DNA from 3 places in the Streptomyces kurssanovii genome. Region 1 is predicted to be linked to each of the others. Evidence: riboswitches for the same ligand, from Rfam matches in the RefSeq annotation. Region 1 holds a riboswitch; each other region holds the start of a gene.
What was found. Region 1 has a riboswitch for cobalamin ahead of AB0K36_RS04175 (FecCD family ABC transporter permease). Riboswitches for the same ligand answer to the same signal wherever they lie in the genome.
Positions count from the first base shown of each region.

Region 2: linked by a shared signal. The riboswitch ahead of AB0K36_RS23685 (cobalamin biosynthesis protein) and the one ahead of AB0K36_RS04175 (FecCD family ABC transporter permease) in region 1 are both predicted to bind cobalamin.
Region 3: linked by a shared signal. The riboswitch ahead of AB0K36_RS13255 (ribonucleoside-diphosphate reductase subunit alpha) and the one ahead of AB0K36_RS04175 (FecCD family ABC transporter permease) in region 1 are both predicted to bind cobalamin.

Region 1 covers NZ_JBFAQK010000003.1:93,480-103,697, forward strand. Annotated here, with positions in the region: gene kdpB (potassium-transporting ATPase subunit KdpB) at 1-364, opposite strand, end outside; gene kdpA (potassium-transporting ATPase subunit KdpA) at 361-2,025, opposite strand; gene kdpF (K(+)-transporting ATPase subunit F) at 2,034-2,123, opposite strand; gene AB0K36_RS04150 (Hsp20/alpha crystallin family protein) at 3,295-3,408, shown strand; gene AB0K36_RS04155 (VOC family protein) at 3,541-3,870, opposite strand; gene AB0K36_RS04160 (hypothetical protein) at 4,808-5,341, shown strand; partial or broken gene AB0K36_RS04165 (IS701 family transposase) at 5,381-5,678, opposite strand; partial or broken gene AB0K36_RS04170 (VOC family protein) at 5,696-6,018, opposite strand; cobalamin riboswitch at 6,113-6,252, shown strand; gene AB0K36_RS04175 (FecCD family ABC transporter permease) at 6,357-7,466, shown strand; gene AB0K36_RS04180 (ABC transporter ATP-binding protein) at 7,466-8,251, shown strand; gene AB0K36_RS04185 (ABC transporter substrate-binding protein) at 8,267-9,289, shown strand; gene AB0K36_RS04190 (SRPBCC family protein) at 9,734-10,218, shown strand, end outside.
Region 2 covers NZ_JBFAQK010000038.1:15,715-25,932, reverse strand. Annotated here, with positions in the region: gene AB0K36_RS23725 (helix-turn-helix domain-containing protein) at 133-354, opposite strand; gene AB0K36_RS23720 (ABC-F family ATP-binding cassette domain-containing protein) at 741-2,339, opposite strand; gene AB0K36_RS23715 (VOC family protein) at 2,710-3,117, shown strand; gene AB0K36_RS23710 (hypothetical protein) at 3,151-4,539, opposite strand; gene AB0K36_RS23705 (alpha/beta hydrolase) at 4,630-5,754, opposite strand; gene AB0K36_RS23700 (class II aldolase/adducin family protein) at 6,323-6,988, opposite strand; gene AB0K36_RS23695 (inorganic phosphate transporter) at 7,200-8,429, shown strand; gene AB0K36_RS23690 (hypothetical protein) at 8,442-8,663, shown strand; cobalamin riboswitch at 8,787-8,929, shown strand; gene AB0K36_RS23685 (cobalamin biosynthesis protein) at 9,019-9,972, shown strand; gene AB0K36_RS23680 (cobyric acid synthase) at 9,969-10,218, shown strand, end outside.
Region 3 covers NZ_JBFAQK010000014.1:59,069-69,286, forward strand. Annotated here, with positions in the region: gene AB0K36_RS13225 (HD-GYP domain-containing protein) at 1-834, shown strand, start outside; gene AB0K36_RS13230 (HD-GYP domain-containing protein) at 860-2,113, shown strand; gene AB0K36_RS13235 (tetratricopeptide repeat protein) at 2,260-3,240, shown strand; gene def (peptide deformylase) at 3,323-3,967, shown strand; gene AB0K36_RS13245 (D-Ala-D-Ala carboxypeptidase family metallohydrolase) at 4,129-4,866, shown strand; gene AB0K36_RS13250 (ribonucleotide-diphosphate reductase subunit beta) at 4,946-5,959, opposite strand; gene AB0K36_RS13255 (ribonucleoside-diphosphate reductase subunit alpha) at 5,959-8,307, opposite strand; cobalamin riboswitch at 8,438-8,564, opposite strand; gene AB0K36_RS13260 (Uma2 family endonuclease) at 8,678-9,262, shown strand; gene mctP (monocarboxylate uptake permease MctP) at 9,329-10,218, opposite strand, start outside.

The sequences.
Region 1 (10,218 bases):
TGCCGCGGCCCTCGGCGACCGCCTCGCCCAGGTTGGCGAAGATGGTCGTGAGCCACAGCCAGGCGGTGATCGCCCAGCCGAACCAGTCGCCCGGCTCCTTGAACGCGAGCCCGGTGGTCACCACCGAGCCGACCAGGACCACGAACATCACCGGAGACTTGACCATCACCCGGGGGTCGAGCTTGCGGATCGCGTCCGGGAAGGACGTGATCAGCTGCTGCGGGTCGAAGAGGCCGCCGGCGACCCGGCCGGCCTCGGGCCTGTGGCCGGTCGGCACGTCGCTGTGCGGCGCGCGGGTCGAAGTGGCGTGGGACATGGAGTCCTCTTGCTTCTGTGCGTCGTGCTTTTCCACGTCGATGGTCATGACGCCAGCCCTTCGGCGAGCGGCCCCAGCGCGAGCGCCGGGAAGTAGGTCAGAGCGGTGATGATCAGGATCGTGCCGACCAACAGGCCGGTGAACAGAGGCTTCTCGGTGCGCAGCGTGCCCGCGGTCTTCGGTACGGGCGTCTGCTCGGCGAGCGAGCCGGCCAGGGCGAGCACGAACACCATGGGCAGGAACCGGCCCAGCAGCATCACGATGCCGATGGTGGTGTTGAACCACTGGGTGTCGGCGTTGAGGCCGGCGAAGGCGGACCCGTTGTTGTTGGCGCCGGAGGTGTAGGCGTAGAGGATCTCGGAGAAGCCGTGCGCGCCGGAGTTCGTCATCGAGCCGGCCGGGGTCGGCAGCGCCATCGCCGCGGCCGTGAAGCCGAGCACCAGCGCGGGGGTGACCAGGATGTAGCAGGCGGCGAGCTTGATCTGGCGGGTGCCGATCTTCTTTCCGAGGTACTCGGGCGTGCGGCCGACCATCAGGCCGGCGAGGAACACCGCGATGATCGCCATGATCAGCATGCCGTAGAGGCCGGAGCCGACACCGCCGGGCGCGATCTCGCCCAGCATCATGCCGAGCAGGGTGATCCCGCCGCCGAGGCCGGTGTAGGAGGAGTGGAACGAGTCCACCGCGCCCGTCGAGGTGAGAGTGGTGGACACCGCGAAGATCGATGAGGCGCCGATCCCGAACCGGGTCTCCTTGCCCTCCATCGCCCCGCCTGCGATCTCGAACGCCGGGCCCCTGCCGGCGAACTCCGTCGCCCACATCAAGACGATGAACGCGAGCCAGATCGTCGCCATCGTGGCGAGGATCGCGTAGCCCTGCCGGACACTGCCGACCATCCGTCCGAACGTGCGGGTGAGTGCCAACGGGATCAGCAGGATCAGGAAGATCTCGAAGAGGTTGGTGAAGGCGTTCGGGTTCTCGAAGGGGTGGGCGGAATTGGCGTTGAAGTAGCCGCCGCCGTTGGTGCCCAGCTCCTTGATCGCCTCCTGCGAGGCCACGGCCCCGCCGTTCCACTGCTGCGCATCGCCCGTGAACTGCCCGATCTCGTGGATGCCGGCGAAGTTCTGGATGGCGCCGCACGCGACCAGCACGATCGCGCCGATCACCGAGATCGGGAGCAGGACGCGTATGACGCCGCGCACCAGGTCGGCCCAGAAGTTGCCGAGTTCACCGGTGCGGGAGCGGGCGAAGCCGCGCACCAGCGCGACCGCGACCGCGATCCCCACGGCCGCGGAGACGAAGTTCTGTACCGCCAGTCCGCCGGTCTGCACGACGTGACCCATGGCCTGCTCGCCGTAGTACGACTGCCAGTTCGTGTTCGACACGAAGGACGCGGCCGTGTTGAAGGCCTGGTCAGGGTCGATCGATACGAAGCCCAGCGAGCCGGGCAGGACACCCTGAAGGCGCTGCAGGAGGTAAAGGAAGGCGACGCTCACGGCGGAGAAGGCAAGGACGCCACGCAGGTAGGCGGGCCAGCGCATCTCGACGGTGGGGTCGGCACCAATGGCCTTGTAGATCCACTTCTCCACCGGCAGATGCCGGGTGGAACCGTAGACCCTGGCCATGTAGTCGCCGAGCGGACGGTATGCCAGAGCGAGCGCTGCCATCAGCGCCAGCAGCTGGAGCACACCGGCAAGAAAGGGGCTCATAGCCGTGCTCAGAACCTCTCCGGGTACACAAGGGCGAGGATGAGATATCCCAGGAGGGAGACGGCCACGACGAGTCCGACGATGTTCTCGGCAGTCACAGCTTCGCCACCCCCTTGGCAACAAAGGCCACCAACGCGAATACCGCGATCATGGTGACGACGAAGGCCACGTCGGCCATCGCGAGCTCCTGAATGAAGAGAAGAGATGGATTCGGCCGGACAAGAACTCAGCCACCCGGCCGAGATGAGCAAACCGCGCCTTCACCCATGGGTTAAGGACCCTTGATGGAGCCCATACGTCAGGAGGGCGCGTCTTGACGAAGCCCTTGCGGAGGATGTGGCTCCGCTCACTCCCCGGGGTCATACCGAGGGCGAGCGGGCCTCGGAGCCGGAGCGGCCGCGGTCCCCGCCGACGAAGTCGACGGGGACCCAGACCTCCACAAGCGCCAGACATCGCCGGGCTCGTGGAACCCAGGCGGCGTTGGACATATCCAGGTGGTCACCGAAGAGTCCGGGTGGAGGTCAGCGCACCAACCCGCGCACCACGACGGCTGACTTGGGTCGTTGGCCTGCGTGTGGGGTGGGAGTTGAAGCACGCAGGTTGGTCCTGTCGGGCTTCGTGTCATGGGACGCTCGGCGTCCTTGATCGCTGATCTGGTGTCCGAGCTGCGGCCGGTGTGGCAGGCGCGAAGAGATGCCGAGCCGGCTGATCGCCCGCGTCGTCGGGCTGTGGGTGCGGGTGCGACGTACAAGCTGGTATTCGTCGACCGGCTCCTGGCTACGCTGGTTCACCGTCCTGGAGGGCGAGAGGTGCGGTGCGGGTCAGGCGCATGCTCGGTGGTGGAGGCATGTGCGGCAAACAGTAGAAGGTGGTTGTGCGCTACGCCTCCCGGGCCGCTGCTCGAGAACGCCGGCCCTGTGCGGTTCTCCGCGCCCCTTGGCGGACCGCTGACTGTGCAATTCCGGCTCTCAGCCGAAGATGGCCAGGAGGTCCGGCCACGCACCACCGAAGGCAACGGCTCCACCAACGACAGCGCCACCGAAGCCGACCAGAGCCGCCGAGATCCCAGGGTCCCAGCAGATCATCTTTTCGATCTTCCAGTTGTCGATCCGGACTTCGTGGACGTCGAGATGGAGCGGGATGTGCTGACCGTTCGGCCGCGGTGCGCACGCCGCGGCCGAAGGAGGGAGTGCAGGTCGTGATCCCCCTGCGGCCGACCGGCGAGTTCCCCGGCAGCTCTTTCTCGGCGAGAACCTCGACACCGAGCACATCGAGGCGACGCACGACGCCGGCGGCCTGAGGCTGCGGATCCCGGTGGCCGAGCAGGCCAAGGCGCGGAAGATCGAGATCACCAGCGGCACGCGCAAGGAACTGCAGTCCTGATGCGGCACCGGGACGCCACACATGAACGAAGGAAGGCCCTCCAGTCCTTGACCTGCGATGGCTCAGAATCCTGGACCCGCCCGGCAACCTTCCCCGCCAGGGTCATGATCGTCATGCGGTCCGGACAGTGACTCAGAGCGCGTGAGCTCTCTCATGACGCGGTTCATACAGCCCCAAATCGCCGCCACCGGGGAGACGCAGCACAGTCATCAGACCCCAGCCCTCATCGCTGACGGGCTGGGTGAACTCAACACCCTTCGCCGTGAGCTCTTCCCTGGTGACCTTCACGTCATCGCACATCAAGAAGAACTCGTGCGAGGGCCCCTGCGCCGGATGCACAGCGATCTCGGCCGGCGGCAGCTTGAAGATGAGCCACCCGTCGCCAGCATCGACGTTCTTATATCCGAGAACGTCTCGGAAGAAGGCCCTGTCAGCCTCCGCGTCCCGGCTATAGATCACCACGTGAGCACCGTTAATCATGCGAGGACGCTACCGAACCAGCTGACCACCTCCCAGGAACATGGGGCCACCAGCCTTAACCCAACCCTTCTGGTCCATCCATCAGGCCCAGCCTTTTTTAGAACACGCACTTAGCTGTTCTTTAACGTGTGACTGCGAGAGGGGAGGCCTGTTACTGAGCGGCCCCCGGGATCCGGACTACCGCGGTTCCTGCCTCCAGGTCTACCGCTGTTCGGTTCGGTGGCGCCTCCACGGTGACCGACACCCGCTCCGGGTCGAGCCCGTCGAGGCCGATGACCTTCGTGGTGTTCCGGACGCGGACGGTGACGGAGTCGATGCCCCGCACTCGGGACAGGTCGAGGGGCGCCCGGCGCGGGCCTGCGGTGCAGATACAGGTGCAGCCGGGTGAGCCTGGGGAAGAGGGTGGCGAAGTCAGGCAACGGCGCTGTGTCCGCCACCCCCTTGAGCCGCAGGGACGTGATCGAGGGCAGCGCGACCTCGGGGAGGGCGGCACGGTCGGCGAAGCCGAGGCTCAGCGTGGTCAGCAGCGGAACGGCCTGGAGCGAGGAGAGGTCCAGGCCGACCGGCACACAGTCGAGGACGAGTTCGCGGATGCCGCTGTCGGCGAGTGGGTTCAGGGACACCGTGGACGTCGGATTGCGTATGTGCAGGCACCGCAGCCCCGTCAGACCGCCAAGGGCGGGAAGCTCCGATGTGCGGTCATCGGCCGCGCCCAGTGCGAGGGACACCACGGAGTCCCGGTCGAGGGCGGAGGAGAGCTCGTGGATCAGCGACGGCCGGGGGAGCGACAGATGGTGACCGTGGAGAGCGCGCGATTATTGGCGGCACTGCCCAAAGGTCCCCTGCGTCGATAGCATCACCTGGCCAGTGCAAGTCGTCCGCAACCGCGCCAGGTGACCCGGCCCAGCAAGGAGGCCACATGAGCGAGGCGTACTCGCCAATCTTGGCGCTGAACCTGCTCAAGGAGTTCGAGGACCGGATCGGTGCTGTCTACTACTCGGAGGGTTTCGAACTGCGCGAGTACGGCGCAGACGCCGGCCTCCACACCTGGTCGGAGCATCCGGACTTCCTGAGCCGGTTCATCCCCTTCGCGCAGGCCAACCACTCCGGCTCCGACTACGCGCTGTGGCGGTGCGACGATCGGACCGACCTTGCCACTCTGCCCGTCGTCCTGGTCGGCGACGAAGGGCAGCTCTATGTGATCGCGCGAAACCTGATGGAGCTGTTCCAGCTTCTGGCCATCGACAGCGAGCCTGTCGATGACTTCGGGTTTCTTGCCGCTGGAGACGTTGAGGAACACAGCGATGGCCACCATGAGTTCCTCACCTGGTTGAACCAGAGTTTCGGCCTTGAGCCACCGGAGGACCCGCACGTGCTCTGGACCGGGCGAAAGAAGTCCGACGATCGCTTCAGGGCATGGGTGAGCCAGTTCGTTGAGTTGGACGATCACTGACCGTTCATCGCAGTTCGTGATCTTCATGGCTGTGGAGCTGTCGCCGGTGGTGCGGTTGCGGCGGATCAGCAACTGGTGGCTGACGGGGCGGGTCCGGCCAGGTCGATGACGGACCAGTCGTAGAAGCGGTAGCTCTTCGCGCCGGCTCCTGCCGACAGCTTCTTCCAGGCCCGCCTGGGCACCTTCTGCCAGTCCCGCCTGGGCGCTTTCGCGGCCAGCACATCCGGGCGGAACTTCCCGGCATCGGTAGTGACTTCATGGGAGCAGGCACGGCGAGGACGTAGCCGACCTGGCGCTCCTCCGGCGCGGATCGCAGCTTCGGGCTGCCGCCGCAGACCTATCGACGCGGCCCTCGTCCGCGGCGGTGATGCCGTCGGGGTGTCCGGGTGGCCACTCCACCAACTCGATCCGGTATCCGTCCGTGTCGGTGAGCCACGATGCCTTCGGGCCGCGAGGGCCGCCGGGGTACTGGACAGGGCCCGGCTCCAGGCCGGCTCGGGCAGCGGCTCCAGGGCGGCGGCCAGTACGTCCACTCGGATCGCAAGGTGGTCGAAACCGCTACCCACGTCGACCGGTCAACGGCTGGGACGGTGGACCAGTTCGAGCGAGGTCGCCGGTTCGCAAGGGAGCTTGAGGATCACGAGGCGACTCCCGTCGCCACCGTCGACCCTGCCCAGTGCGAGTGACGCCTGCAGCACACAGCCGCCGCCCCCGGCCAATCACCGGAAGGAAGGTGAATCGGCCCCCCTTGTGGAATTTCCCCTGTGGCGAAGGAGCGCCCTTCGTAAGCGCTATGCTGCGAGCACCCCGCGGGGGAAGCCGGTCGAAGTCCGGCGCTGACCCGCAACGGTAGGCGGAGCCCGACACGTGGCCCCGTGAGCCCGATTACCCGCGGTGGTGAAGGCTCCTGTCAATTCGCCGTGGACTGCGAGAGGGCGCTGCACAGGGCGCCCCGCGTCCCGGGCCGCTCCTGTGCTCACGTGGGTGCACGGCCTGAGGCGAAGGCGATCCGCCCGTGGCCACACCCCTGGAACTCGAGCCGACCGCGCCACCTCACACGGCGCCCGCCGGCGTCGGCCCCGCGCCGCCCAAGCGCGTATCGCTGTCCCTTCTCTTCGTCACCCTGTGCGCCGCGCTCGTGCTCTCCATCGTTTGTGGGGCGGGGATGGGGGCGTCAGGACTGTCCTGGGGCCAGGTACTGCGTTTTCTGTGGGCCGGGCTGACCGGCGGATCCCTGACGCATGACGAAGTGTCGGCTTACACGATCGTGTGGGAGCTGCGCTTTCCGCGAGCCGTGCTGGCCGCTGTCGTCGGGGCCGGCCTGTCGGCGATCGGCGTCGCTGTGCAGGCCATGGTCCGCAATGCCCTCGCCGACCCGTTCGTCCTGGGTATTTCCTCGGGTGCGGCCGTCGGTGCGAATGCCGTCCTTCTCTTTGGGGCCTTCGGCGCTCTCGGTCTGTGGGCGCTGTCCACGGCGGCGTTCTTCTCCGCGCTCCTCGCCATGGCGCTGGTGTACGCGATCGCCCGCACCGCTGATGGTCTGACCCCGCTGCGGCTCGTCCTGACGGGTACCGCGATGTACTACGGCTTGTCGGCCGTCACCACGTTCATGGTGTTCGCGGCCGAGCGTGGCGAGGCGGCCCGCTCCGCGATGATGTGGCTTCTCGGCAGCCTCGGCGGAGCCAGTTGGGCCTCCGTGCCGATCGCCGCGGGAGCCGTGCTCGTCGGCCTCGCCCACCTCACTGTGTCAGCGCGTCGCCTGAACGCCCTGGCGATGGGTGACGAGACCGCGGCCGCCCTGGGGGTGGACGCGGGGAGGCTGCGCAAGGAGCTGTTCCTGGTATGTGCCGCCGTCACGGGGGCCGTGGTCGCGGTGAGCGGTGCGATCGGTTTCGTCGGCCTGATGGTTCCGCACGCCGCACGGATGCTCGTCGGCGCGGACCATCGCCGGCTGCTGGCCGTCGCCCCACTCGCGGGCGCCGTCCTGCTGATCTGGGTGGACATCCTGTCGCGCGTGGTGCTCGCGCCCGTCGAGCTGCCGGTGGGCGTGCTGACCGCAGTCATCGGCGTGCCGTGCTTCGTGCTGCTGATGCGCCGCCGCTCCTACACCTTCGGAGGCGCGTGATGCGTGTCGACATCGATGCACTGACGGTCGAGGTCGCCGGCGCGCGGCTGGTACGGGAGGTGACGCTGAGCGCGGACGACGGGCAGGTCGTCGGGCTGGTCGGGCCCAACGGCAGTGGCAAGTCCACGCTGTTGCGCTGCGTCTACCGGGCCTTGCGCCCCTCGGCCGGTGCGGTCCGGCTCGGCGGTGAGGACCTGCACTCCCTGAGTGCGCGCGAAGGCGCCCGTCGGCTGGCCGCCCTGCCCCAGGAAGCGGTCAGCGAGTTCGACTTCACGGTCGCCGAGGTCGTTGCGATGGGGCGCCTGCCGCACCAGCGGTCCGTGGCCCGGACCACCGACGAGGACCGGAAGGCGTGCGAGGCAGCGCTGGTGAGGGTCGGCGCCGGTCACCTCGCCGACCGCGGCTTCCTCACCCTCTCCGGCGGCGAGAAGCAGCGGGTCCTGATCGCCCGCGCGCTCGCGCAGCAGCCGCGCGTACTGGTGCTCGACGAGCCCACCAACCACCTCGACATAGCCCAGCAGTTGGAGGTGCTGGCTCTGGTGCGCGGAAGTGGGCTGACGGTACTCACCGCGCTGCACGACCTCAACCTCGCCGCGCTCCACTGTGACCTCCTCTACGTCATCGACAGCGGCCGGATCGTCGCCCACGGTGCTCCGCACGACGTGCTCACGCCCGAGTTGCTGGCCGAGGTCTTCGGCGTACGGGCACACCGTGTGCCGCATCCGGAGTCCGGCGCCGTACAACTGCTCTTCGATCGTCTCCTGCCCGCTCAGCCCGCTTCTTGAGGAGTCATGGCCATCATGCCGAATCTCGTACGCCCCGCCGCACTCGCACTCGCCGCCGCCTTGGTGCTCACCGGATGCGGCGCGGAGGTCACCTCTCAGGACGAGGAGGGTGGTGGTGCCCAGGCACGCGGCGGCCACTATCCGGTGACCATCGAGAACTGCGGCCAGGAGAAGAGCTACGACAAGGCCCCCCAGCGCGTGGTCACCAATGACGTCGGTATCACCGAGATCATGTTCGCACTCGGACTTGAGGACCGTATGGCGGGCTATGTGATGCCCGACGACAGGGGCGATCTCGAAGCCGTTCCCTGGAAGGACGCTTACCAGAAGACGAAGTGGCTCTCGAAGAAGACGATCAACAAGGAACTGGTCCTCGACGCCCGCGCCGATCTTGTCTTCGCGGGCTGGAACTACGGCTTCAACGAGGGGGAGGGCTTCAGTCCGGCCGAGCTGGAGAAGGTGGGGATCGACTCGTACCTCCTGAGCGAATCGTGCCGCAACGGGCGAGGGAAGGCCCGCGGGGTGATGCCACCGCTCGCAGCGCTGTACACCGACCTGCGGAACCTGGGAACGATCTTCGACGTCGAGGACCGCGCCGGGACCCTCATCGCGGACTTCGAGAAGCAGGTGGCCGAAGCGCAGGCGAAGGCCCTGAAGGGCGCCGACCGCCCGCGCGTCTTCCTCTATGACGACGGGCAGGACAAGCCGCTGACCTCGGGTCTGTACGCCGGGCCGCACGACATCATCACCAAGGCGGGTGGCGATCACGTCATGAAGGACCTCAAGGACAGCTGGGCGACGGTGGGCTGGGAGACCGTCGTCGAGCGCGACCCCGAGGTGATCGTGATCAACGACTACGGTGACACCACCGCGGACCAGAAGCGGAAGTTTCTGAAGTCCTACCCCCCGCTCGCCGGCGTCTCGGCCGTCAAGAACGACCGCATCGTCGTCCTCGACTACGCGGAGCTGGTCGAAAGCCCGCGCAATCCCGCGGCCATCGCCTCACTCGCCGCGGACCTGAGGAAATTCGCCTCGTGACCTTCTCGCTGTCGGCCCCCGCGGACAGGCTCGTGCGTATGCCCCGGTCGACAGGATTCGGCCGGGTGGCCGACCGCAGGTGGATGGCCGTCGGCTGTGTCCATCCCGGTCGTCGCTCCCGGTTCCTTTCCGGGGAGTCGGCTGGGCGGTCCACTGCTGCCGTTCCCGGCGGGCGCCCCGAATGATCCGGTCGACAACGACCATTACGGTACGCGCTGGGGACGCTGCTGATCTCGAGTTCTGGGCCGGCCATGGGGAGTTGTTCTGCGCGCGGGAGTGGACACGGCTGCTCGGCGAACAGGGCCGACAGGCAGAGGCACTGGAGATACTCGCCCCGTATACCTCGATACCCTTTACTTTACGGACACAGACTGCAGTGCCCTCAGCCGAGGAGCACGACGAGCAGTACAAAAGCAGGTTGTCCTACAGGAAATGATGCGCACCATGAGATACACCGTCTCCATCGAGATCGCCCTGCCGCGGGAGAAGGTGGTCCGGCTGCTCGCCGACCCGGCACACCTGCCGAAATGGCTGCGGGGCCTGGTGCTGCACGAGCCGCTGAGTGGGGAGCACGGGCAGCTCGGCACCAAGTCGCGGGTCGTGATGCAGATGGGCCGACGGAAGATCGAGTGCACCGAGACCATCACACGCCGGGAACCGGCAGACCTGCGCGAGATCCCGAAAACGAGCGTCGTTCACTTCGACCGCGAGATCGTCGGCGAGGGCATGTGGAGCGCCGTGCGCGACCGGCTGACGGAAGCCGGCCCGGACACGACGCTCTGGGAGAGCGAGAACGAATACCGGTTCAGCGGCCTTCTGATGAAGCTGGTGGGACTTCTGATGCCCGGCGCCTTCCGCAAGCAGTCGCAACAGCACATGCAGGACTTCAAGGCGTTCGCCGAGCAGGGAAAGGACGTTCGCGACGCGAC
Region 2 (10,218 bases), on a different contig from region 1:
GTGCAGTCTGGCCTGGCCTTCGAGTCAAGAAGGTAAGCTACTGCACAGTAACCGCCCGGCCGGCCATTGGGCCGACCAGGTGGCCACCGTAGGTACCGATGAACCGGAGGAGCAGCCTCGTCGACGGGACCGTCAGGCCGAAGCGGCCTTCTTGCCTCGCGTCGCTCCGCCACGTCCCCGCAGGACGACTCCGGACTCACTGAGCATCCGATGGACGAATCCGTAGGAGCGACCGGTCTCTTCGGCCAGCGCCCGGATGCTTGCACCGGAGTCGTACTTCTTCTTCAGGTCTGCCGCGAGCTTGTCGCGCGCGGCGCCGGTAACCCGGCTGCCCTTCTTCAGAGTCTCGGCCACCCGTGCCTCCTCATGGGAAGTGCGCTCTGGACTTCTCATGATCACCCCTCCCGGCCGTCCTGGCCACCCATTCGACAAGGTCAGTACGGAACGCTTTGTGGCGCGCTTTGAGGCCACCATGAACGGAATGCTTCATTCCGATCGGTGCTTGATCCACGCATTCCGGGCCGGGCACGGAAAAGGCCAGCTCAGAGCGGGCAGGAGGAAAAGCCCTCAGCGAGGCCCGGACGAAGCCGGTCCACCAGTCGCCACGCCGGAATACGAGACGCACTCACACAGATGATGGATCACTCGTAGGCCGAATGATCCATGCGGAGATCCATACGAAGATCGTAGAGGGGTGGATCGACGGATTCCGGCGCCGGACCGGAACCCGTCGCAGGGCCTCAGGCCAGGGCCACGAGGTCCTTGTAGTCCGCGCCCCACAGGTCCTCGACACCGTCCGGCAGCAGGATGATCCGCTCGGGCTCGAGCGCCTCGACCGCACCCTCGTCGTGCGTGACGAGAATGACGGCGCCCTTGTAGGTGCGCAGCGCCCCGAGAATCTCCTCGCGGCTGGCCGGGTCGAGGTTGTTGGTGGGCTCGTCGAGCAGCAGGACGTTGGCGGACGAGACGACCAGGGTGGCCAGCGCAAGCCGGGTCTTCTCGCCGCCGGAGAGCACACCGGCCGGCTTGTCGACGTCGTCGCCCGAGAAGAGGAACGAACCCAGCGTCTTGCGCACCTCGACCAGATCGAGGTCGGGCGCGGAGGAGCGCATGTTCTCCAGGACCGTACGGTCGGGGTCGAGGGTCTCGTGCTCCTGGGCGTAGTACCCGAGCTTGAGGCCGTGCCCCGGGGTGACCATGCCGGTGTCCGGCTTCTCCACGCCCGCGAGGAGCCGCAGCAGCGTGGTCTTGCCGGCGCCGTTGAGGCCCAGGATGACGACGCGTGAGCCCTTGTCGATCGCGAGGTCCACGTCGGTGAAGATCTCCAGGGACCCGTACGACTTGGACAGCCCCTCGGCGCTGAGCGGCGTCCTGCCGCAGGGCGCCGGCTCCGGGAAGCGGAGCTTGGCCACCTTGTCGGCCATCCGGACGTCCTCGAGGCCGGCCAGCAGGCGCTCGGCGCGGCGGGCCATGTTCTGCGCGGCGACGGTCTTGGTGGCCTTGGCGCGCATCTTGTCGGCCTGCGAGTTGAGCGCGGCGGCCTTCTTCTCCGCGTTCTGACGCTCGCGCTTGCGGCGCTTCTCGTCGGCCTCGCGCTGCTGCTGGTACAGCTTCCAGCCCATGTTGTAGACATCGATCTGCGAGCGGTTCGCGTCCAGGTAGAAGACCTTGTTGACGACGGTCTCCACGAGGTCGACGTCGTGGGAGATCACGATGAAGCCGCCGCGGTAGGTCTTCAGGTAGTCGCGCAGCCAGATGATCGAGTCGGCGTCGAGGTGGTTGGTGGGCTCGTCGAGCAGGAGCGTGTCGGCGTCCGAGAAGAGGATCCGGGCGAGTTCGACGCGGCGGCGCTGACCACCGGAGAGCGTATGGAGAGGCTGGCCGAGGACCCGGTCGGGCAGGCCGAGCGCGGCGGCGATGGTGGCGGCCTCGGCCTCCGCGGCGTAGCCGCCCTTGGTGAGGAACTCGGTCTCCTGGCGCTCGTACTGGCGCATGGCCTTCTCACGGGTGCCGCCCTGGCCGGAGGCGATGCGCTCCTCGTTCTGCCGCATCTTGCGGATCAGGGTGTCGAGGCCGCGGGCCGACAGGATGCGGTCGCGGGCGAGGACTTCGAGGTCGCCGGTGCGCGGGTCCTGCGGGAGGTAGCCCACCTCGCCGGAGCGGGTGATGGTGCCGCCGGCGGGGATACCCTCGCCCGCGAGGCACTTGGTGAGCGTGGTCTTGCCCGCTCCGTTGCGGCCGACGAGGCCGATACGGTCGCCCTTGGCGATGCGGAAGGAAGCGGATTCGATGAGGACGCGCGCGCCTGCGCGCAGCTCGATACCGGATGCGGTGATCACGGGGGAAGACTCCAGGGCGGTATGGACGGCGGAAGGGACGGGCGGAGACGCTTCTACGCCGTCTAATGCACAAGGAGAATTGCCATACGGCCCAGTCTAACGGGACCGTGCAAGTGTTTTTCGCGGCCTCGGCGGCGGCCCGGGAGGGTCGCGGCACCGCGTACGGGGCCATGGCGCGGGGGGCTGCTGCCACGGTGGGGCAGAGGTGATGCCCACGCGGTCGGCCACCACACCGGTCCCGCCACTTCACCGGCCCCGGGACATCCTGCCGCCGCGCGACACGTTCCGCTGAGCCCTGTTGTCAGTGGCGGGTGCCAGACTGAGACGCAGATCACATCCGAGTCGTCGAGCAAGTGAGGGAGCGATCGGGATGGCTCAGTCGCCGAGCATCTGTCCGACCCTGTTGTACGCGGACGCCAAGGCCGCGATCAGACAGCTCACCGAGGCCTTCGGCTTCACCGAACACGCGGTGTACGAGAACGAGGACGGCGGCGTGGTCCATGCCGAGCTCACCTACGGCAACGGCATGGTGATGCTGGGCAGCAAGGGCACCGGTGGCGAGTTCGACAAGCTCATGGAAGGCGCCGGGCCGACGGGGGTGTTCGTCCACGTCGACGACGTCGACGCCCACCACGGCAGAGCTGTGGAGCACGGCGCCGACATCGTGATGCCGCCCACCGACCAGGACTACGGCTCGCGGGACTACATGGCCCGCGATCTCGAGGGCCACGTCTGGAGCTTCGGCACGTACGCGCCGGGGGCGGCGGAGGCTTCGTAGACCTCACCGCCCCTGCGGTCGTGGTCCGCCGGGTCAGACGCCGCCGGTGTGCACCTGGAACGCGGCCCTGCGTACCGCCTTGGCCAGGGCCGGGTCCGGGTGCGCCGCCGCCAGGGCGACCAGGACCTGCACCGTACGGGGATGGCCGCCGGCCCGGACCGCCTCGAGCAGTGCGGGGACCGTGCCCTGCACCGCGGAATCGAGATGGCGCAGCAGCAGTTGGGGCTCCCCGTGGTCCGCGACGGCCGCGGCGGTGTCCACCCACAGCCAGGTCGCTTCCTCGCGGGTGAGGACATCGGCCGCGTCCTCGGGGTCCGCGCCCTCGTGCTCGGCGAGCCACAGCAGGGCGTACGGGCGAAGGGACGGTTCGGCTGCGGCCGCGCGCACGTCGCTCTCGGCGGGCGCGCCGACCACGCGCAGCGCCTCGAAGGCAAGGCCGCGCAGCAGGGCGTCCTCGCCCCGGGCGACGGTGAGCAGTTCCCCGACGGCGCTGGAGACGGTGCGCGCCGCGAGCCACGCCCGGTACTCGGCGCGGGCGGGGCCGGGGGTGAGGCGGGCACAGCCCCGGAGCATGTCCTCCGCGGACTGCTCGATGTTGCCGGCGGGGCTCTGGGCGGCCACGCAGATCTGCTCCAGCTTGACCCAGACCGCCCAGTTGCCGAGCGGGGTGAGGGTCGCCTGGCCCCGCTCCAGAGTCAGGGCGCCGACGGCGGACAGGCCCTCGAGCGCCCAGTCGAGGAGGGCGGCGACGGGGGCCTCCGCGGCACCGGACCCGGTCTGCGGTTCGGCCGGGGCACCGTAGGGGACCTCGCAGCGTTCCTCGCGGAGCTCGGCGACGCGCTGCTGGAGCAGGTCGAGCAGGGCGGGCGTGAGAACGGGGCCGGCCGACAGTTGGAGGAGGGAGAGCACCTGGGGCACCGCCTCGACCACCTCGGCGACCGCCGCGGGAGCGACGTCGCCGGGAGCGGGGTGGATCAGGGACCAGGCGTCGAAGAGGGCGACCCAGCCGCGCAGCACGGCCATGTCGTCGCGGTCCCAGGCGCGCAGGCGCCAGCCGGGGCGGACCGTGTCGCCGTGCAGTTCGACGAGGCCGGCGAGGCGGGCGCGGTCCCAGCCGGCCCGCACCTCGTCCATGGTCAGGTCCAGGGCGGCAGCGGCCCGTTCCTGGGCGCCGGCCGAGAGGGGTGCGGTGCCGTGGTCGCGGTCGGCGGCCGCCCAGCGGGCGATGCGGACGGCGTCGGCGAGGACAGCCCGCGCCTGGCGCGCGAGCTCGGCGGGGGCGGGTGTGCCCTCCGGCGGCCGGGGCGCCGGACGGTTCCGCCGGGTCGTCACGGCCCGTCGCGCGGTGGCCAGCGACCGCGAGCGGACAAGACGGAGTCTGGAGTTGCGCGCCAATTGCTCATCAGGCTTTCGGGACGTCACGGGGTGCAGTCTTCCCGTTGACACCCCGAAAGCCCAAACGGAACCTGTCGGGCGGCGCTGGACGGCCGTCCCACGGGCGTCGTACGCGGGTCACATGAGGGGGGTGAGGAAGCGCCTGAGGACCTCTTCGTACCCCTTCGGGTCGGCGTTCCACATGGCGGCGTGCGGCGCCTGCGGGACCGTGTGAAGGGTGACCAGATCGGGGCGGCGGGCGGCGAGTTGGCGCGAGCCGCGCCAGGGAGCCAGGGTGTCGTCGGGGCCGTGGAAGATCAGCGTCGGTACGGCCAGCGACTTCGGGTCGCCGGCTTCGGCGAGGCGGTCGCCGTGCGCTCCCGTGCGGCCCTGGGCGGCCCGGACCGCGAGCGGAAGCAGCGGGGCGGGGGTCCTGCGGGCGGCGGCCAGCGCGCGCACCGTCGCCTCCCATTCGAGGACCGGCGAGTCGAGGACGACGCCGCTGATCCGGTCCCGCAGACCGGAGTTGGCGGCGGCGTGGAGCGCCATCGAGGCGCCGACGGACCAGCCGTGGACGATGACCCGCTCGGCGCCGTAGCGGACGGCGTGGCGGACGGCGGCGTCGAGGTCGCGCCACTCCGAGTCGCCGAGGTTGCCCAGCCCGTCCGGGGGCCGCGGGGCGCCGGAGTCTCCCCGGTAGGCGAGGGACAGCACCGGGAACTGGAGGGCGTGCAGGCAGCCCAGCACGTTCATGGTGTGTTCCCGGGTGGTGCCGAGCCCGTGCACGGCGATCACCCAGGTGGAGCGCGGCCCGGGCACGAACCACGCGGGGAGTGCGCCGAGTTCGCCGGGGACGAGGACCTCGGAGTGCTCTATGCCGAGCGCGCCGGCCGGGTCTCCCCGGTGGACCTGCGGAGTGAGCCGCACCTTGGTGCCGGGCTTCAGCTCGCCTTCGGTGACGCGCACGAGGCGGCGCACGACCGTGTCCGCGTCGTGCGGGACGCCGCTGAGCACCTCCCCCACGACCGCGTGGACGCCGGACCCCTCCAGCCCGTAGGTGCCCGGGCGCAGCGAGGCCAGGCTGCGGGTCATGACGACGGCGCCGGGGGGTGTGGCGTGGACGGTGAGCCGGGGGTCACCGGGCAGGGGCCTGTCGGCCGCCCGCAGGGCGGCGTGGCTCGCGTAGCGGCCGGCGGCGACTGCCGCCGCGCCGACGCCGATCAGGGTGGTGACGGCCGCTGCCGTCGCTGTAGCGGGGCGCACGTGTACCAGTGTCGGGGCGGGCGCGGGAGGGGGCCAGTGGGCGGGGCCGGGAGTGTTGCGACGTGGACGTCTTCCCGGAACCGGGCACCGCCCGGACCCGCCGCCGCGCTCCGCGCGGGGTCCGAGGCCCCGCCCCCGGAGCTCCGCGCCTCGAACTCCCCGTGCGGCCTGGCGGCCGTAGGGACCCCGCTCCCCGCGACCGGGGCAGGGCCGGGGCCCACCGGTCCGTGGCCCCCCGGATCTGCCCGCGCTCGCGCGGTCTATTCGGGGGCTCCGCACCTGCCCCCGCGTCTCGATCTCCGGCGGGCCGGAGAAGCCTCCGTGCGGAGGAGGCTCAGGAGCGGCCCGGTCAGAGCCGGAGCCGGCGCGTCCGGCCCCGGCCGCCGGCAGAGCTGGAACTGCCGGAAAGCCGGATGCCACCAGCCGCGCCGGACTCCGCCGGCGGCTGAGCGTGGTGCCGTCGGCTGAGCCGGATGTCGGGCCCCGGGCCCTAGGGCTGGAAGGGGCGCTGCCGAAGGCCGTGGGGTCCCGGGTCCGGCCCCGGTTTCGGGGAGGAGGGGTGCCGGAGCTAGGCAGGCGGCTGGCCGTAGTCGTGGAGTTGGTGGGTGACCTCCGCGAGCTGCGCGTCGGAGAGGAGGGTCGGCGTGCGGCCGGGGACGGAGGAGGCCGTCAGCCAGAGGCGGCACATCCACTCGAGCTGGGCCGTGCGGTCGTACGCCTCGGACAGGGTGGCGCCGTAGGTGACGGTGCCGTGGTTCTGGAGGAGGCAGGCCGTGCGGTCGCGCAGGGCGTGGAGCATGTTCCGGGCCAGCTCCTCCGTGCCGTACAGGGCGTAGCCCGCGACGCGGACCGGGCCGCCGAGGGCCGCGGTCATGTAGTGGACGGGCGGCAGCTCGGGGACGAGCGTGGAGACCGCCGTGGCGTGCACGGCGTGCGTGTGCACGACGGCGGCCGCGCCGGTGTGGCGGTGGACAGCGAGGTGCAGCGGCAGCTCGCTGGTGGGCCGCAGGCCGCCGAGGACCTGTCTGCCGTCGAGGTCGACGGCGACGGTGTCCCGCGGGGTGAGCCGGTCGTAGGGGACACCGCTCGGGGTGACGAGGACCAGCTCGCCCACCCGTACGGAGACGTTGCCGGAGGTGCCCACCACGAGACCTTCGGCCGCCGTTCTGCGGGCGGTGTCCACGAGCTCCCGCCATGCGCGTTCGACCGCGCTCTGCCGCGCCTCATCAGTCATGCCCGCGATCCTTTCAGGCGGAGCCGGCCGGGCTCGGGGACACGGAGGGTGTTCGAGTGGCTGCGGGGAGCGCGACGGAGGCCCGAAAACGGACAAGCGGAATCGGCCGTCATCACTTGGGGACACCGCAGCGCCCGACCCAGTTCACCTTCCGTTCATCCAGGTTGCTTACGGTCCTCGCGTCAATGACGTCAAACGATTGCCTGGGTAAATGGAACACATCACACTGCTGCTCGCGATTGTGATCGTGACAGCTCTCGTGTTCGATTTCACGAACGGTTTCCACGACACCGCCAACGCGATGGCGACGACCATCTCGACCGGCGCTCTGAAGCCCAAAACCGCGGTGGCCATGTCCGCCGTTCTGAACCTCGTCGGTGCTTTTCTCTCCGTGGAGGTCGCCAAGACGATCTCCAGTGGACTGGTCGACGAATCAGGCATCACACCTGAAGTCATCTTCGCGGCGCTCGTCGGCGCCATCCTGTGGAACCTGCTCACCTGGCTGGTGGGCCTGCCGTCCAGCTCGTCGCACGCCCTCATGGGCGGTCTGATCGGCGCCACGGTCGCCTCGGTCGGCTTCGGCGGCGTCAACGGCGGCGTCGTCGTCACCAAGGTCCTGATCCCGGCCGTCGCCGCGCCGCTCGTCGCCGGCCTCGCCGCGATGCTGGCGGCCCGGCTGACGTACAAGATCGGCAAGAACACGGACCCGAAGGCCACGGCGAAGGGCTACCGCGCCGGGCAGATCGCCTCCGCGGGCCTGGTCTCCCTGGCGCACGGCACCAACGACGCCCAGAAGACGATGGGCATCATCACGCTGGCCCTCGTGGCCGGCAATGTCGTCGCCCCGGGTTCCAACCCTCCGATGTGGGTCATCGTGTCCGCCGGTGTGGCGATCGCGCTCGGCACCTACCTCGGCGGCTGGCGCATCATCCGCACCATGGGCAAGGGCCTCACCGACCTCCAGCCGCAGCAGGGCTTCGCCGCCCAGACCAGCGCGGCCAGCGTGATCCTCGCCTCCTCCAACCTCGGCTTCTCCCTGTCGACGACGCACTCGTGCTCGGGCGCCGTCATGGGCGCCGGGCTCGGCCGCAAGGGCGGTGTGGTCCGCTGGTCGACCGCCACCCGGATGTTCGTGGCCTGGGGTCTGACCCTGCCGGCCGCCGGTCTCGTCGCGGCGGCTTCCGAGTACGTCACCAAGCAGGGTGACTGGGGTGTCGCGGCCGTCGCCGTCTTCCTCGTCGCCTCCTGCGTCGCGATCTGGTTCATCTCGCGCCGTCAGGTCGTCGACCACACCAACGTCAACGACGTGGAGGAGGAGCCCGCGGGCGTCGTCACGACCGCCATCGCGGCCGTCACCCCGCCGCCCGTCGGTGACCTGAAGGCCACCATCGCGGCCCCGGCAGAACCCGAGACCGAGTCGCCCCGCCCGGCCACGGTGTAAGGAAGTAACGGAATGAAGATCGACTGGACTGCTCTCGGCTCCGTTTTCGGCGTGAGCCTCGTCGCCACCGTCGCGCTGGTGGGACTCTTCACCCTGGGCGTCGTGGGCCTCACCAAGCAGGAGGCGGCCACTCAGGCCGGCGGCTCCGGCGCACTGGCCCGCACCGGCGCGTACGCCTGCTTCGCCCTCTGCGCCGCGGCCGTGTCCTACGGGATCTACCTGATCGTCGTCTGACGACCGCACCGCCTTCGACGGCCGGGCCGCGCGCACCCTTAGGTGTTCGCGGCCCGGCCTTCGTGTGTCCGCCCGTGTGGGGCTCGGCACACTGCCCCGCCGCAGGTCAATGGTGAGTTGACGGGCGTTCGCGCGCGTGGTGGACTGCCGGGGCCAACAACGGCGGCAGAAGAGGAAGTCCGGTGCGAATCCGGCGCGGTCCCGCCACTGTCACCCGGGAGGAACCCCGGGGAGCCAGGAACTCTCACCGCCGGTCACGTCGAACCAGGGCGCGGACCCTGAGTGAGGACTTTTCGCATGCCCGGCCGCGGTACAGCCCTGTCCGTCGGACACCACCCCTGGGATCGCTGATCCCGTGCGTGCCGACCGAGTCTTCGTGTACGGCGCCGCCGCCGGCCTCGCCGGTGACCTGCTCCTCGGCGATCCCCGCCGCGGGCATCCGGTCGCCGCGTTCGGACGGGCCGCGAGCGCCGTCGAGCGTGTCCTTTGGCGTGACCACCGCGGCCGGGGCGCCTTGCACACCGCTGTGTGCGCCGGTGGCGCCGTCGCAGCGGCCGTGCTGGCCTCCCGGGCCGTACGCCGCTCCCCTGCCGCGTCCGTCGCGCTGACCGCCGCCGCCACCTGGGCGGTCGTCGGGGGTACGACCCTGGGGCGGGAGGCCACGGCCATCGGCGACGCGCTGGCCGCCGGGGACGTCGAGGCGGCCCGTGAGCGGCTGCCCCACCTCTGCGGGCGCGACCCGCAAGCCCTGGACGAGCAGCAGATCGCCCGCGCCGTCGTCGAGTCCGTCGCCGAGAACACCTCCGACGCCGTCGTGGGCGCCCTGGTGTGGGGAGCGCTGGCGGGCGTACCCGGGCTGGTCGGCTTCCGGGCGGTCAACACCCTGGACGCGATGGTCGGCCACAAGTCGCCCCGCTACCTGCGGTACGGCTGGGCGTCGGCCCGCCTGGACGACGTCGCCGGGTGGCCCGGCGCCCGGCTGACCGCCGCGCTGGCGGCCGTCTGCGGCCCGGACCGGCGCGGAGCCCTACGGGCCTGGCGCGCGGACGCGGCCAAGCACCCGAGCCCCAACGCGGGCCCTGTGGAGGCGTCTTTCGCGGGCGCCCTGGGGGTCCGGCTGGGCGGTTCCCTCTCGTACGGCGGGCGGGTCGAGCACCGGCCGGTGCTCAACGGGGCCGGGCGTGCGGTGGAGTTCGGTGACATCGGACGGGCGGTGCGGCTGTCGCGCCGGGTCGGCCTGCTGACCCTCGCCGTCTGCGCGGCGGGGCGGGTGCTGCGGCAGGGCCGCGGCGGAAGGAGGCCGGCATGACCGGTGGGGGGCTGCTCGTCGCCGGGACCACCTCGGACGCGGGCAAGAGTGTCGTGACCGCCGGGATCTGCCGGTGGCTGGTGCGCCAGGGTGTGAAGGTGGCGCCGTTCAAGGGGCAGAACATGTCCCTGAACTCGTTCGTGACGCGCGAGGGCGCGGAGATCGGGCGGGCGCAGGCCATGCAGGCGCAGGCCGCGCGCGTGGAGCCGACCGCGCTGATGAATCCCGTACTCCTCAAGCCCGGCA
Region 3 (10,218 bases), on a different contig from region 1:
CCGGCCGTCCGGCGGGGTCTCTCCGGCTCGGCGGCACCGCACTGTGTGCACGGGCTCGCCGGACTGATGATGGCGGTCCTGTGGGGCAGCTCGTACGGGCCGTTCTCCGCCCTTTTCGTGCTGCTCCCCATGTACATCTCCTGCTGGATCTTCGCCCAGTACCACCGCGAGCGCGCCGCCCATCAGGCGACGATCCGGGCCCTGGTGCAGGCCGTCGACATCAAGGACCGGTACACGCGCGGGCACAGCGAACGCGTCGGCCGGGCCTCTGTGCTGATCGCCAGGGAACTGAGCATGGAGGAGGAGCGCCTCGAAGTCGTCCGGTTCGCCGGCATCCTGCACGACGTGGGCAAGCTGGGGGTGCCGACGAGGGTGCTCCGCAAGGAGGGGCCGCTGACGCCGGAGGAACGGCGGGTGATCGAGCTCCACCCGGAGTACGGGCACGAGATGGTGCGCGGTATCGGCTTCCTCGGGGAGGCCCGGGCGGCGATCCTGCACCACCACGAACGCATGGACGGCAGCGGATACCCGTACGGACTCGTCGGCCACCAGATCCCCGAGTTCGCCCGGGTGGTCGCGGTGGCCGACGCGTTCGACGCGATGACGTCCACCCGTTCCTACCGGCGCGCCCGGCCGGTGCCCGTCGCCCTGCGCGAGCTGGAGCGGTGCGCCGGTACCCAGTTCGACCCCAGGATGGTGCGGGCCTTGGCGCGCGCGCTGGAGCGGCACGGGTGGCAGACGTCGGTGACCTCGGACGAGGCGGTGCCGATGGGGCCGTCCCGGACGCCGCAGTCGCCGGGAACGGGGGCTTCGCATCAGATACGGACCGGGTGAGCGGCCCACTCCGGCGGAGCCGGGCGTGAATGACGCCCGCGCACGCCGGCCCGTACGCGTCCTCCATGCCATCCACGCGGCCGCGGTCGCCGTGGCCGCGGCCGCTCTCGTGTGGGTCGTGTCCCACGGGGTGGCACAGCCCGCGAACGCCCTCGCCTTCGGCGCGTTCATCGCCGTCGGGGAGCTCGCCCGGTGGGGAGCGGTCCCCGGGGAGAGGGAGCCCGCCCCGCTGGGGGCCGCCGGCGCGCTGGCGTACGCGCTGCTCGGCGAGTGCGCCGGGGAGCCTACGGGGCACGGGGCCTTCCAGGTCGTCGCCGTCGTCGTCGCGGGCGCACTCGTCGGCGCCGTGCCGCACGTCGCCCGCGGTCAGGGGCCCGCCCTCGACCATGTGGCACGGCGGGTGCTGACCGTCGGATTCGCCGCGGTGTGCTTCCAGCCGCTGTACGTCTCCGGTGAGTTGGGCCTGTGGCTCGGGCAGGGTCCCTATTACGCCCTTTTCCTGCTGGTCCTGGTGGTGCTGACCGCGCTGTGCGACGCCGTGCTGGCCGCCGTCATGCTGCGCGCCCACACCGGCCACCCCTTCGGGCCGCTGCTGCGGGACGAGCTGCGGGCGCTGCCGGGCATCGGCTCCGCCGTCGGCGCGACCGGCGCGGTGATGGCCCTGGCGGTGGCCGTCGCGGGCCTGTGGGCCCTGCCGGTGTTCTGTGTGCCGCTGCTGCTCACCCAGCTGTCCTTCCGGCGTTACGCGGCCGTGCGCGCCACCTACGGCCAGACGATCGCCTCCCTCGCCCGCGCCACCGAGGTCGCCGGCTACACCCGGCAGGGCCACGCCCGCCGGGTGGCGGAGCTCAGCACGGCCGTCGGACGGGAGATGGGTCTGTCCGGGCCCGACCTGACCTTGCTGGAGTACGCGGCGCTGATGCACGACATCGGGCAGCTGTCGCTCGTCGACCCCGTACCGGACGGTGCCACCGCTTCGCTGCCGCCGGCCGAACAGCGCCGTATCGCGCTGCTCGGCGGAGCCGTGGTCCGGCGCACCGGCGTCCCGCCGGCCGTGGCCGCCGTCGTGGAACAGCAGGCCGACCCGTACCGGGACCAGCCCCTGGCCGCCAGGATCGTGCGTGCCGTCAACGCATACGACGACCTGGCCGGGGGAAGCGGAGGCAGAGCGGGCGGGGCGCTGGCCGCACTGGAGCAGCTGAGGCTGGGCACAGGGCACGACTACCAGCCCGAGGTGGTCGAATCCCTGGCCAGAGTCCTGGGCAGAGTCCTTGTGTGAGGCGGTCCGGCCCCTGTCCCGACGGGGTAACCCATGGGTAATGAGCGAGCCTGCGACCGGGCATGGTTGGATGCGAAAGAAGGCACAGAAGCAGGCAGACAGTCATGCGTCCGGGCAGTGCCCCGAGCGACCGGCAGGCGGGAATCGTGAGGATCTTCGGGAAGGTACGGCATCGGCCCTCCGCCTCTTGGCGGCAGGCCACGGACCGCGCGTTCACGCTGATCGGCGACGGCCGGTACGAGGACGCGGGCGCGCTGCTGACGCGGGCGGCGGATCTTGAGCCCTGGCTCTCGGAGTCCTGGTTCAATCTGGCGCTGCTGCACAAGTTCCGGCACGACTGGGAGCAGGCCCGCGCCGCGGGGCTGCGGGCGGTCGCGCTGCTGGACAAGGAGACGGGCGCCCCGGACTGGTGGAACGTCGGCATCGCCGCCACCGCACTCCAGGACTGGCCGCTGGCCCGCCGCGCCTGGCAGGCGTACGGCCTGAAGGTCCCCGGCGCGGCCGCGGCGAACGGCGAGCCCGTCGGCATGGACCTGGGCAGCGCGGCGGTGCGGCTCTCGCCCGAGGGCGAGGCCGAGGTGGTGTGGGGCCGCAGGCTCGACCCGGCCCGGATAGAGGTGCTCTCCATCCCGCTGCCGTCGTCCGGGCGGCGCTGGGGAGAGGTCGTGCTGCACGACGGCGTCCCGAACGGTGAGCGCACCACGACCGCGGGTCCGTCCTTCCCGGTCTTCGACGAGATCGAGCTCTGGGCGCCTTCTCCCGTCCCGACCTGGGTGGTCCTGCTGGAAGCGGCGACGGAGTCCGACCGGGACGCCCTGGAGCGGCTGGCGGCGGATGCCGGATTCGCCGCGGAGGACTGGTCCTCCTCCGTGCGGCTGCTGTGCCGGGCCTGTTCCGAGGGCAGCATGCCGAGTGCGGAGGGCGAGGGGGAGCACCTCGATCCGCACGACCACAGCGAACCGGGCCACCCGGGGCCGCTGGGGCACCGTACGGGCGGGGACCTCTGGTCGCCGGAGCGCGAATGCGGCATAGCGGCGCCCGCCGGACTGGTGCGGGGCCTGCTCGACGGCTGGGTCGCCGACAGCCCGGACTCCCGGGAGTGGCGGGATCTCGAGGAAGTCTGCTGACGCCTGCCCGTAGGCTGTACGGACACGTGAGTGACCGGGCATCGGGCCATGGTCGGGTACTGAGAAGGGCGCAGAGGCTGACATGGCGTCGCAGCAGTCGCAGCAGGGGACGGACCAGCGGGTCGACGAGGAGGGTTTCCTCGTGGACACGGAGAACTGCGAGGAGCGTGAACTGGCGTACCGCGAGCGCGGCACGTCGCGCCCGATCACGGTCGTCGGGAACCCCGTGCTCCACAAGGAGTGCAAGGACGTCACCGAGTTCGACGACAAGCTCGCCGCCCTCATCGACGACATGTTCGCCAGCCAGAAGACGGCTGAGGGCGTGGGGCTGGCCGCCAACCAGATCGGTGTCGACCTGAAGGTGTTCGTCTACGACTGCCCGGACGACGACGGCGTGCGGCACACCGGTGTGGTCTGCAACCCGGTCCTGGAGGAGCTGCCGCCGGAGGAGCGCGTCCTCGACGACTCCAACGAGGGCTGCCTCTCCGTGCCGACGGCGTACGCCTCACTGGCCCGTCCCGACTACGCGGTGGTCCGCGGTCAGGACGCGCAGGGCAATCCGATCAAGGTGCGCGGCACCGGCTACTTCGCCCGCTGCCTGCAGCACGAGACCGATCATCTGTACGGGTACCTGTACATCGACCGTCTCTCCAAGCGTGAGCGCAAGGACGCGCTGCGGCAGATGGCGGAGGGCACCCCGCGTTACGAGGTCGTCCCCAACGACTGACCGGACGTGCAGCCGCCGGCCCCGCTCACCGCGAGCGGGGCCGTGGCTGTTCACGGGCGTCATTGGGCGGACAAATGACGCCTGCTCAGGCGTGGTTGACGCGCGTGGAACGGCCCGCCAGTCTCTGTGGTTGCACCGTCCCCACCCGGTATGGAGGCTCGATGTTCAGACGCACCGCACGACTGCTGCTCTCGATTGTCATGCTCATGGTTGCCGGTCTGGGCGGGGTCGTCGCGACCGCCGGGAGCGCGCAGGCCGACGACTGCTACACCTGGTCACGCACCCTGTCCCAGGGGGCTTCCGGCTCCGACGTCAGCCAGCTCCAGATCCGCATGTCCGGCTACCCGGGCTACGGTGCCGTGCTCGCCGTCGACGGCTCCTACGGGCCGGCCACCACCGCCGCCGTCAAGCGCTTCCAGTCCGCCTACGGCCTCGCAGCCGACGGAGTCGCGGGCCCCGCCACCTTCAGCAAGATCTACGCCCTCCAGGACAGCGACTGCACACCGGCCCACTTCAGCTACGCCGAACTCAACCGCTGCAACTCCACCTGGTCCGGTGGCGCGGTGAGCGCGGCGGCCGCCAAGGCCAACGCGCTGCGGACGATGTGGAAGCTGGAGGCACTGCGGCACGCCCTCGGTGACCAGCCCATCACCGTGACCAGCGGCTTCCGGTCGTACTCGTGCAACAGCGCGGTCGGCGGCGCGTCCAGCAGCCGCCATCTCTACGGCGACGCGGCCGACCTGGGCGCCGGACCGCACTCGCTGTGCAAGCTGGCCCAGCAGGCCCGCAACCACGGCTTCAACGGGATCCTCGGCCCGGGCTACCCCGGCCACAACGACCACACACACGTCGACCACCGCGGCAGCCGGTACTGGTCCGCACCCAGCTGCGGCATCTGAGGCACCGGAGACCGCAGCGGCCCGCGCCTCCCCCCGTGAGAGACGCGGGCCGCTGTCGTCCCGGGCGACGGTCCGACGATCAGAAGTCGTCGTCGAACGCGACCGACCCCTCGACCGCCACCTGGTAGGCGGACGGGCGGCGCTCGAAGAAGTTCGTCAGCTCCTGGACCCCCTGCAACTCCATGAAGGAGAACGGGTTCTGCGAGCCGTACACCGGGGCGAAACCGAGTCGGGTGAGCCGCTGGTCGGCGACGCACTGGAGGTACTCGCGCATCGACTCGGTGTTCATGCCCGGCAGCCCCTCGCCGCACAGGTCACGGCCGAACTGGAGCTCCGCCTCGACCGCTTCCCTCAGCATGTCGGTGACCTGCTGCCGCAGTTCGTCGTCGAAGAGCTCCGGCTCCTCCTTGCGGACGGTGTCCACGACCTCGAAGGCGAAGTTCATGTGCATCGTCTCGTCCCTGAACACCCAGTTGGTGCCGGTGGCCAGACCGTGCAGCAGACCGCGGGAGCGGAACCAGTAGACGTACGCGAAGGCGCCGTAGAAGAACAGGCCCTCGATGCACGCCGCGAAGCAGATCAGGTTGAGCAGGAAACGGCGGCGGTCCGCCCGGGACTCGAGACGGTCGATGCTCTCGACCGAGTCCATCCACTTGAAGCAGAAGGAGGCCTTCTCCTTGATGGAGGGGATGTTCTCGACCGCCGCGAAGGCCGCCGCCCGGTCCTCGGGGTCGGGGAGATAGGTGTCGAGCAGCGTCAGATAGAACTGGACGTGCACGGCCTCCTCGAACAGCTGCCGGGACAGATACAGCCGCGCCTCGGGGGAGTTGATGTGCTTGTAGAGCGTCAGCACGAGGTTGTTCGCCACGATCGAGTCACCCGTCGCGAAGAACGCGACCAGCCGGCCGATCATGTGCTGCTCACCCGGGGAGAGCTTGGCCAGGTCGGCCACGTCCGAGTGCAGGTCGACCTCCTCCACCGTCCAGGTGTTCTTGATGGCGTCCCGGTAGCGCTCGTAGAAGTCCGGGTAGCGCATGGGCCGGAGAGTGAGTTCGAAGCCCGGGTCGAGAAGGTTCTTGGTGGTGGAGCTCATTACTGGCAGGCCTCGCAGGACTCGGGGTTTTCCAGGGAGCAGGCGACGGCATCCTCGGACGTCACCTGTGCGGGGACCGGGACGGCGGCCGACGCGGCGCGCGCGATCCGGGTCGCCGGGCGCGAGCGCAGGTAGTACGTGGTCTTCAGGCCCTGCTTCCACGCGTACGCGTACATCGAGCTGAGCTTGCCGATCGTCGGCGTCTCGAGGAACAGGTTCAGCGACTGGCTCTGGTCCAGGAACGGCGTACGGGCCGCCGCCATGTCGATCAGTCCGCGCTGCGGGATCTCCCAGGCGGTGCGGTACAGCGCGCGGATCTCCTCCGGCACCCAGGTGAAGCCCTGCACCGAGCCGCTCGCCTCGCGCAGCGCCTCCCGCGTCTGCGCGTCCCAGACGCCGAGCCGCTTCAGGTCGTCCACCAGGTAGGAGTTCACCTGGAGGAACTCGCCGCTGAGGGTCTCGCGCTTGAACAGGTTGGAGACCTGCGGCTCGATGCACTCGTAGACGCCGGCGATCGAGGCGATGGTCGCGGTCGGCGCGATGGCGAGGAGCAGCGAGTTGCGCATGCCGACGTCGGCGATCCGGGCACGCAGCGCCTCCCAGCGCTCCGGCCAGTTCAGCGTCGTGTCGTAGTGGTCGGGGTGCAGCACGCCGCGTGCCGTGCGGGTCCCGGCCCAGGCCGGCAGCGGCCCGTTGCGCTCCGCGAGGTCGCACGAGGCCTCGTAGGCCGCCAGCATGATCCGCTCGGCGATCTTCGTCGAAAGGGCCCTCGCCTCCGCCGAGTCGAAGGGCATCCGCAGCTTGAAGAAGACGTCCTGCAGGCCCATCGCGCCCAGGCCCACCGGGCGCCACCTGGCGTTGGACCGCCCGGCCTGCTCCGTCGGATAGAAGTTGATGTCGACGACGCGGTCGAGGAAGGTGACGGCCGTGCGGACGGTGGCGTCCAGCCGCTCCCAGTCGATGCCGTCGCCGCTGACGAACGCGCCGAGGTTCACGGAGCCGAGATTGCACACGGCCGTCTCGCCGTCGTCCGTGACCTCGAGGATCTCCGTACACAGGTTGGAGGAGTGCACGACCCGGCCCGGCTCCGCGGTCTGGTTGGCGGTGCGGTTGGACGCGTCCTTGAAGGTCATCCAGCCGTTGCCGGTCTGGGCGAGGGTGCGCATCATCCGGCCGTAGAGGTCGCGCGCGGGAACGGACCTGCGGGCCAGACCCGCGGCTTCCGCCCGGCGGTAGGCCGCGTCGAAGGCCTCGCCCCACAGGTCGACCAGCTCAGGGACGTCGGCCGGGGAGAACAGCGACCACTCCGCGTCCGCCTCGACGCGGCGCATGAACTCGTCCGGGATCCAGTGCGCCAGGTTCAGGTTGTGCGTACGGCGGGCGTCCTCACCGGTGTTGTCGCGCAGCTCGAGGAACTCCTCGATGTCCGCGTGCCAGGTCTCCAGGTAGACGGCGGCGGCGCCCTTGCGGCGGCCGCCCTGGTTCACCGCGGCGACCGAGGCGTCGAGGGTCTTCAGGAACGGGACGATGCCGTTGGAGTGTCCGTTGGTGCCGCGGATCAGTGAACCGCGGGCGCGGATACGGGAGTACGAGAGCCCGATGCCGCCCGCGTGCTTGGAAAGGCGCGCGACCTGGTGGTAGCGGTCGTAGATCGAGTCGAGTTCGTCGAGCGGCGAGTCCAGCAGGTAGCAGGACGACATCTGGGGGTGGCGGGTGCCGGAGTTGAAGAGGGTGGGGGAGGAGGGGAGGTAGTCCAGCCGGCTCATCAGCCGGTAGAGCGCCGCGACCTCCTCCAGGGCGCGCGGCGAGTCGTCCTCGGCCAGACCGCAGGCGACGCGGAGCATGAAGTGCTGGGGCGTCTCGATGACCTGGCGGGTGATCGGGTGGCGCAGCAGGTAGCGGCTGTAGAGGGTGCGCAGGCCGAAGTAGCCGAAGCGGTCGTCGGCCTCGAGGTCGATCAGCGCGTCGAGCCGGGTGGCGTGCAGGGCCACGAAGGCGGCCGTGCGGTCGGCGATCAGTCCCTCGCGGTGACCGGTGGCGACCGAGGCGGTGAACGAGGAAGCGCCCTGGCCGGCCGCCTCTTCGGCGATCGTGCGGGTCAGCAGACGTGCGGCGAGCCGGGAGTAGGCGGGGTCGTCCGAGATGAGGCCCGCGGCCGCTTCGGTGGCGAGGGAGTGCAGCTCCGCCGTGTCGGACCCGGCGTTGCGGCCGCGCAGCGCGGCGGCGGCGACCTTGCCCGGGTCGGTGTCGGGCAGGTCCGCCGTCAGGTCCGTCAAGGTCCGCAGCAGCGCGGTCCCGGGGCCGTCGTTCTGTGTCGCTGAGACCGGATCGGCTGGCGCGATGGTCATGTGATGCTCTCCCTCGCTCGGCTCTGGGCCGGCGGAGGAGGCGGGCCGTGGCACGCTGACGGGGCAGCACGGCGCACGGCGTCCACCGGCCCAACCGCGAGGCCCGGACGTCTGGGCATCCGGATCGGTCGAACCGGATGCGCCGTCGACAGGTCCTCGGACTCGAACGGGTACGGCGGAGCGCACCGGATCACACCGTTGCGGGACAGTTCCGGATTCACACCGGATTCCCCTGCGGCGACAGCGAGATGAGCATACATGTGGGGGCGGTTGAGTCAGCCACCCCCATATGTTGTGTCTCCGGGTGGGAAGTCGATGTCCGGGCACCGGGGCGTCCGCCCCGCTATCGTGGTCGGTGAAGGGAGGGTCCATGACCGTGACCACCGACCGCCCGCACCTGGACACCGACGACTTCGACGAGGCTTTCCGGATACTGGCCCGCACGACCGAGGGCGTGCGTCTGGAACTGATCGACGGGAAGCTCAGGAGCAAGGCAGTGCCGGACGGCGATCACGGGCGCATCATCGAATGGCTGACGCGCATCTGTATGCAGGCGCGTCCGGAGCTGTGGCTCTATGCCGACCAAGGGCTCAAGGTGCAGGAGTACCGGAAGGGCCGCGCCCGTCCGGACGGCTCGCTCGCCTCCAGCGGCGCCTTCGTCGGTCAGGGTGAATGGGCCGACCCCGACCAGGTGCTCATGGTCCTCGAGGTCACTTCGTACGACTCGGACACCGACGGGCGTGACCGGGTGGAGAAGCCGCGCGCGTACGCCCAGACGGGCATCCCGGTGTACCTGCTGATCGACCGGGACAGCTGCGAGGTGACGGTCTACAGCCAGCCCGACGGCGTGCGCTACGAGAACGCGCACACGGTCCCGTTCGGCAAGGACATCACCCTGCCCGCCCCGGTGGACATCACCCTGGCGACCGGGCAGCTCAAGGACTGGGTGCGCTGACCCCGAAGACGAAGGGCCGCCGCGCTTCCCGGGGGAAGACGCGACGGCCCTTCGCCGTGCGACCGGTCAGTGACCGCCCGGAGCGCCCGCCGTGGCCGGCGGCAGCTCCACCTTGACGCCCGGGTCGCCCGCGTCCGCCGTGTAGTCGGACGGGCTGGTCTCGTCGATGCCGTCAGGGGCCTTGGCCGCCCGCAGGACGAAGGTGAGAACGACGGTGACGACGACGTTCAGCACGAACGCGGTGAGACCGATGTAGCCGATCTCGCCGATGCCCGGGATCTCCGCCGACGAGCCGCCGAAGTGCTTCTGGGTCGGGCTGGCCACGCCGTACGCGGCGGCGGTGCCGTAGATCATGCCGACGGCCCAGCCGCCGATGAGCGCCCACCGGTGGAACCAGCGGGTGAACAGACCGCCCACCAGCGCCGGGAAGGTCTGGAGGATCCAGATGCCGCCCAGCAGCTGGAAGTTGATCGCGACCGTCTTGTCCATGGTGAGGACGAAGGCGAGCGCGCCGACCTTCACCAGCAGCGAGACCAGCTTGGAGACCTTGGTCTCCTGCGCCGGCGTCGCGTCGGGCTTGAGGAAGTCCTTGTAGATGTTGCGGGTGAACAGGTTCGCCGCGGCGATCGACATGATGGCCGCCGGGACGAGTGCGCCGATGCCGATGGCGGCGAAGGCGACGCCCGCGAACCAGTCGGGGAACATGTTCTCGAACAGCTGCGGGATCGCCAGCTGGCCGTTCTTGACGTTCACCCCGGCCGCGATCGCCATGAAGCCGAGCAGCGCCAGCAGGCCCAGCATCAGCGAGTACAGCGGCAGGATGGTGGTGTTGCGGCGGATCACCTCACGGCTGCGCGAGGACAGCGTGGCGGTGATCGAGTGCGGATACATGAAGAGCGCGAGCGCCGAACCGAGCGCCAGCGTGGCGTAGCCCCACTGGCCCAGCTCGCCGGGCA